DNA from 3 places in the Georhizobium sp. MAB10 genome. Region 1 is predicted to be linked to each of the others. Evidence: predicted binding sites of a transcription regulator. Region 1 holds the regulator's gene; each other region holds the start of a gene.
The links. Region 1 encodes LexA, which represses DNA repair genes until DNA is damaged. Its sites were predicted from a motif close to TGTTCNNNNTGTGTTCNG; they were not measured.
Positions count from the first base shown of each region.

Region 2: the regulator LexA is predicted to act here: its motif matches at 1,110-1,127, upstream of recA (recombinase RecA).
Region 3: the regulator LexA is predicted to act here: its motif matches at 1,067-1,084, upstream of PU133_RS00385 (DNA recombination protein RmuC).

Region 1 covers NZ_CP118314.1:2,651,042-2,653,311, forward strand. The annotation lists gene glp (gephyrin-like molybdotransferase Glp) at 1-417, shown strand, start outside; gene lexA (transcriptional repressor LexA) at 516-1,247, shown strand; gene PU133_RS12600 (ComEC/Rec2 family competence protein) at 1,241-2,270, opposite strand, start outside.
Region 2 covers NZ_CP118314.1:2,230,209-2,232,478, forward strand. The annotation lists gene PU133_RS10395 (carbohydrate kinase family protein) at 23-973, opposite strand; gene recA (recombinase RecA) at 1,185-2,270, shown strand.
Region 3 covers NZ_CP118314.1:72,578-74,847, reverse strand. The annotation lists gene PU133_RS00385 (DNA recombination protein RmuC) at 1-1,034, opposite strand, end outside; gene def (peptide deformylase) at 1,178-1,702, shown strand; gene fmt (methionyl-tRNA formyltransferase) at 1,742-2,270, shown strand, end outside.

The sequences.
Region 1 (2,270 bases):
GGTCTCGAGCTTGCCTTCTGGAAGATCGCAATGCGGCCGGGCAAGCCGCTGATGAGCGGCCGCATCGGCCCGATGCATGTTCTCGGGCTTCCGGGCAACCCTGTCTCGAGCCTTGTCTGCTCGCACGTCTTCCTGACGCCTCTGATCGCAAAGCTCGTCGGCCGCACCCATCATGTGCAGGCGGTCGACGCAATCCTCGACGTAGACCTGGCCGAAAACGACGTGCGCCAGGATTATCTGCGCGCGGCGATGAGCCGACGGGCGGATGGAACGTTGGTCGTCAGGCCGGCCACCAAGCAGGATTCCTCCATGATGCGCGTGTTCGCCGAGGCAGACGGCCTCGTCGTCCGGCCACCATTTGCTCCCGCGGCCAAGGCAGGAGACACTGTGCGGGCAATCCTGCTGCGACGAATCTAGCCGTCGGTTTCCCTGTTGGACTTGCGGAACACAAAAGGAACAGATAGAGTGTGTTCCACATTTGTTTCCATCCGATCAAGCGGGGGCCTAAGCAGCCGATGTTGACGCGTAAGCAGCAGGAACTGCTTCTTTTCATCCATGAGCGCCTGAAGGAAAGCGGCGTGCCGCCATCCTTCGACGAGATGAAAGAAGCCCTCGATCTCGCGTCCAAATCGGGGATCCACCGCCTCATCATCGCGCTAGAGGAACGTGGCTTCATTCGCCGTCTGCCAAACCGTGCGCGTGCGCTGGAAGTCATCAAGCTGCCGGATAGCTACAACGCGGCAGTGCCTCAGCGTCGCGGCTTTTCGCCGAGTGTCATCGAAGGATCGCTTGGCAAGACGCCGAAGCCCGAGATCGCAGCCGAGCGCCGCCAGAGCGAGATGCCGCGCGACAACGACAATCGCGCCATCAGCGTGCCCGTCATGGGCCGCATCGCGGCGGGTGTGCCGATCTCCGCCATCCAGAACAATACCCATTCGATTGCCGTGCCGCCGGATATGCTGGGCGGCGGCGAGCACTACGCGCTCGAGGTCAAGGGCGACTCGATGATCGAAGCCGGCATCTTTGACGGCGACACGGTCATCATCAAGAATTCGTCGACGGCCAATCCAGGCGACATCGTCGTGGCTCTGGTCGACGACGAGGAAGCGACGTTGAAGCGTTTCCGTCGCAAAGGTGCGTCGGTCGCGCTCGAGGCCGCCAACCCGGCCTACGAAACGCGGATTTTCGGACCGGATCGCGTCAAGATCCAGGGCAAGCTCGTCGGGCTCATCCGGCGCTATCACTGATCGATGCTGTCGGCAGCTCTTCTGTCTTCGCTCATGTGTGTGTTGACGGAAGAGGCGTCATCCCCGCCAGGCTCGGTAAAACTGCCCGTTCTCCAGTCATAATAGCGGTGCCGCGTCCAGGCGCGCATTCGGCCGGCAGACTGCTCGAAGCGGAACGTCGGCTGCGGGTCGAATTGTGTACCCGACCCCGTGCCCGCCGCTCGCGCCTCGTTCGCCGCGAAGCCTTCTCCCGTCGACGCCGCGTAGACGGCGATCGCGCCGGTTTCACGCAGTGTACGGGCGGTGAAGAGCTTCGCGCCGGAGCGGCATTGGCGCATCGACAGCGGTATCGGAATGATGGCGATATCGGTCATGTCGCATGCGGGACCGACATAGGCCGGCTCCTCCAGCCACGCGACCATTGTGCCGTTTTCCAGCCGTGCGACGCAAAACGCGCCTCGGCGGCATTGGAACACGCCGATCATTTGCCCGTCATCCAATTCGCGGACTGCCTGGCGCATCATCCCATAGGCAATGGCAGGGTCGATCTCGGCTTCAGCTTCGTCCGGATCGGAAGTCATCTCGTCTAACAACAGTTGGGCTTGGTCGTCGACAGCGACGATTGGCGGGACATGGGTCGCAAGCCGGGTTGCCGTTGCCCATTGATCGAAGATGAAGCTGCTCGGACGCGCTCGGTTGGTTGCCAGGCCGTCCTCGCGCAGGATCGCGGCCAGCCGAGCGTCCTCGGCAATCAGCAGCAAGGGTCGATCGGCGCGCAGTTCGGCCGCCATAATGAGGGCAGCGGCCAGCGCGGGTATCAAAGCGGCACCTCGCAGCCAGGTTCGCGTAAAAACCAGGATGAGCAGCGCAAGCGACAGAAGCGCCGTAACGGCTCCGGGGATCTTCCCCGTGGCGAAACCATCGCCATAGGCTGCAACATGATGGCCGATGGCGATGACCGCCTCCAACCCCAGCCCCATGATCGTGAGGAAAATCGCGTCGAGGCCGAATGGCATCGTCAGCAGCGCAAGCGTGCCGAAGGGC
Region 2 (2,270 bases), 420 kb from region 1:
TCACGGCTTGGGTCTGGATCGATCAGCGCTTCAGATGCAATGGATCGATCGGGGGCACAAGAGCAAGGCGCGCCCGCACGGCATCGAGCGTCAGCTCCGGTGGTGCCGGCTCGGCGCTTTCGACGGCGAGCGAGGCGGCGGCGACGCCATAATGGCAGGCCTCGATGAAAGGCAGGCCGGGCTGAAGAGCTCCGAGCGTGGCGGCAGCAAGCGCATCGCCGGCGCCCGTGACATCGACGATGGTGCAGCCTTCGATCGCGGACAAGAGGAACGTCTGCTGCTGATCAAAGGCAAGTGCCGGGCCGCTGCCAGCCGTAACGATGGCGCGGGCTATGCCTGCAGAGCGCAGCTGCTCGGCCTGCGCCTGCCCATCCTCTGCAAGCGGGCCGACGAGCGCTTCGGCCTCGCGCCGGTTCATGAACAGGCAGGAGAGGGCGGAAAGCACCGGTTTCAGCCGCACGATCTTGGCCGGCGAGATGGCGATGGCGGACAAGGGGCGGCCTGCCTCGCCGCACCGCCGCGCCAGACGAGTAATCGTTGCCTCGGGAATATTGGCATCGACCAGCACCGCATCGGCATCAGCGATGGCATCGCGCAGGGTGCGGCGATCGCACTGGCGGGGCGAAAAGGCATCGTAAAGCGCCATGTCCGCGAGCGCGACGACGAGATCGCCCTGGCTATCGAGAATCGCCGAATAGGTGGGCGTTGCCCGATCGAGGAAGGTGATCGGCGTATCTTCGACGCCGGCATCGGCGGCTGCCCGGCCGACGGTCTCGCCAGCCGGATCGCCGCCGCGCGGCGCCACCAGCCGGACGGCATGCCCCAGCCGCGCGAGATTGCGGGCGGCGTTGAATGCGCCGCCGCCGGCCGTCTCCTCCCAATGCCCGGGATTGCTGGCGTGAAGATGCAGCGCGCCCTTCACCTGGCCGCGCCGATCGAGATGCGCACCGCCGATGACGAGGAATCGGCTCATCGGCAATCGGCCTTCGACATGGGCGACGCGTGGCCTGGTATCGTTTTGCGTTTCATGCTGATCATGCGCGGAACAATCCGGGAATAGACAGAAGATAAAGATGCAAATTCAGTGCCTTAGAAAGCGCTTGCCAAACGAGAACAAAATGGGTACAAACGAGAACAGAGGGCACGTTTGCCTGTCCGGCTCGAATAACCTAAAGGTGGAACATATGGCACAGAACTCGCTGCGGCTCGTAGAGGACAATTCGGTGGACAAAAGCAAGGCTCTCGACGCGGCGCTCTCTCAGATCGAGCGCGCGTTCGGCAAGGGTTCGATCATGAAGCTCGGTTCCAACGAGCAGGTGGTCGAAATCGAAACGGTACCGACCGGCTCGCTCGGGCTCGATATCGCACTCGGCGTTGGCGGACTGCCGAAGGGCCGTATCATTGAAATCTATGGCCCTGAAAGCTCGGGCAAAACGACGCTCGCACTGCACTGCGTGGCGGAAGCGCAAAAGCGCGGTGGCATCTGCGGCTTCATCGATGCCGAGCACGCGCTCGATCCGGTGTATGCCCGCAAGCTCGGCGTCGATCTGGAGAACCTTCTGATTTCGCAGCCGGACAATGGCGAGCAGGCGCTGGAGATCACCGATACGCTGGTTCGCTCGGGTGCAATCGACGTGCTGATCATCGATTCGGTTGCGGCGCTGACACCACGCGCCGAAATCGAAGGCGAGATGGGCGACAGCCTGCCGGGCCTTCAGGCGCGTCTGATGAGCCAGGCGCTGCGCAAGCTGACGGCATCGATTTCCAAGTCGAACTGCATGGTCATCTTCATCAACCAGATCCGCATGAAGATCGGCGTCATGTTCGGCTCGCCGGAAACGACGACGGGCGGCAACGCGCTGAAATTCTATGCGTCGGTGCGCCTCGACATCCGCCGCATCGGCTCGGTCAAGGACCGCGACGAGACCGTCGGCAACCAGACCCGCGTCAAGGTCGTGAAGAACAAGATGGCGCCGCCGCTGAAGGTGATCGAATTCGACATCATGTATGGCGAAGGCATCTCCAAGACCGGCGAGCTGATCGATCTGGGCGTCAAGGCCGGGATCGTCGACAAGTCCGGCTCCTGGTTCTCCTATAACAGCCAGCGTCTGGGGCAAGGCCGCGACAACGCCCGCCAGTTCCTCAAGGACAACCCCGACACGGCCCGCGAGATCGAGACGGCGATTCGTCAAAATGCCGGCCTGATCGCGGAGAATTTCTTCGATGACGGCCTGCCGGACAACGACACGGACGACGCCGCGGCCGGTTGA
Region 3 (2,270 bases), 1.5 Mb from region 1:
GTCTGGCCGAAATGGGTCTGCAGGTTCCGCACGCGCTGATCGAGCCGCGTCAGATCCATCATCAGCTTTCCCACTTCGCCTTGGATGAGATGCGCCTGTTCGCGCATGCGCTGGTCACGCAGTATCGCCTGCACCACCTGGATCGACAGCATGAGCAGCGAGGGCGAGACGATGACAACGCGGGCACGGTGCGCGCGTTGGACGATCTCCTCGAAATTCTCGTGGATTTCGGCGAAGATCGATTCCGACGGCACGAAGAGAAACGCCGTGTCCTGCGTCTCGCCCTTGATCAAATATTTTTCCGAAATGGCTCGGATATGCACGTCCATGTCACGGCGAAACTGTTGCGCAGCCGGCTTCGCCGCTTCCGCATTCTCCGCCGCCCGGATGGCATGCCACGCTTCGAGCGGAAACTTGGCGTCGATCGCAAGCGAGGGCTGTCCATTCGGCATATGGATCAGGCAGTCGGGCCGCTGATTGTTGGAAAGCGTCGCTTGAAAAGTGTAGCTGCCCATCGGCAGCGCATCGGCGATAATGGTTTCCATGCGCGACTGGCCGAACGCACCGCGCGTCTGCTTGTTCGTGAGGATCGCCTGCAGCCCCACGACATCCTTGGCGAGCGACTGGATGTTGTTCTGCGCCGTGTCGATGACGGCAAGGCGCTCCTGAAGCTTCGTCAGGTTCTCGTGTGTCGAGCGCGTCTGCTCGGTGAGCGTCGTGCCGAGCCGCTGCGTCATGCCGTCCAGCCGCTGCTGGATCGACTGATTGAGTTCCGCCTGCCGTGCGCCGAAAAGCTCGGCCATGGTCGCCATGCGTCCCTGCATTTCCGACTGCGCCTTGAGGATCTCGGCAAGCCGCTGCTCGCTCTCCTCCGCCGCTTGCACGAGCTCGGCACGTTCGGTACGCCGGACGGCGGAGCGCCACATCCACAGGATGGCGAGAACCACCAGCAACGCAGCACCAGCCATGCCGAAGCTGACGGCGGTATCGCCGAGGGTGAAGAGAGGCTGCGCGAGGAGAGACAAGTCGACCATCCCCAAATCCTACACGGATTTCTGCTCCATGCCAGATCAAAACGTGAACAGGCTTAACGGTCTCGCGGTGACCTGCAAGCCCAGAGGCCTCGTTGCGCAAGCGGAAGATTGACGAGAAAGCCGGCGATGCTTAATTGCCGGGCATGACCATCAAGCCACTCGTCCTCCTTCCCGATCCCGTGCTGCGCCAGCACTCCGAGCCGCTCGAACGCGTCGATGGCGACGTGCGCCGGCTCGTCGATGATATGCTCGAGACCATGTATGATGCGCCGGGCATCGGCCTGGCCGCCATCCAGATCGGTGTGCCGCGCCGACTGCTGGTGATCGATGTCGCGAAGGAAGAGGAGGGCCGCCAGCCCCAGATTTTCATCAACCCGGAGATCCTGGCATCCTCGGATGAACGGTCGGTCTATGAAGAGGGCTGCCTCTCCATCCCCGACTATTATGCCGAGGTCGAGCGACCGGCACGGGTCACCGTGCGTCACCTGGACATCGACGGTCACGAGCGCACCGTCGAGGCCGATGGCCTTCTCGCCACTTGCCTCCAGCATGAACTCGACCATTTGAACGGCGTGCTCTTCATCGACCACATTTCGAAGCTGAAGCGCGATATGGTCGTGCGCAAATTCACCAAGCTCGCCAAGTCGCGGCCGGCCTCGGCGCTCTGAACTGGCCGGCAGGCGGCTGCGTCTGCGGAAAGAGATCCGATGCCGTTGAAGATCGTCTTCATGGGAACGCCGGAATTTGCGGTGCCGACGCTTGCCGCCTTGGCGCAGGACGGGCATCAGATCCTCGCCGTCTACACCCAGCCGCCACGGCCCGGTGGCCGTCGAGGCCTGGCTCCCGTCAAGTCGCCCGTGCACCAGCAGGCCGAACTCCTGGGCTTTGACGTGCGCACGCCGACAAGCCTGAAAAGCGCCGAGGAGCAGGCAGCTTTCGCTGCGCTGAAACCTGACGTCGCCGTCGTCGTCGCCTATGGGATGCTCTTGCCGCAGCCGATCCTCGATGCGCCCCATCACGGCTGCTTCAACGGCCATGCGTCGCTCCTGCCGCGCTGGCGCGGCGCGGCCCCCATTCACCGCGCGATCATGGCGGGCGACGCGGAAACTGGCATGATGGTGATGAAGATGGATGCCGGCCTCGACACCGGCCCCGTTGCCCTCACCGAGCGCGTGACGATCGATCCCGACATGACCACCGGCGAACTTCACGACCGCTTGATGGTGATCGGCGGCA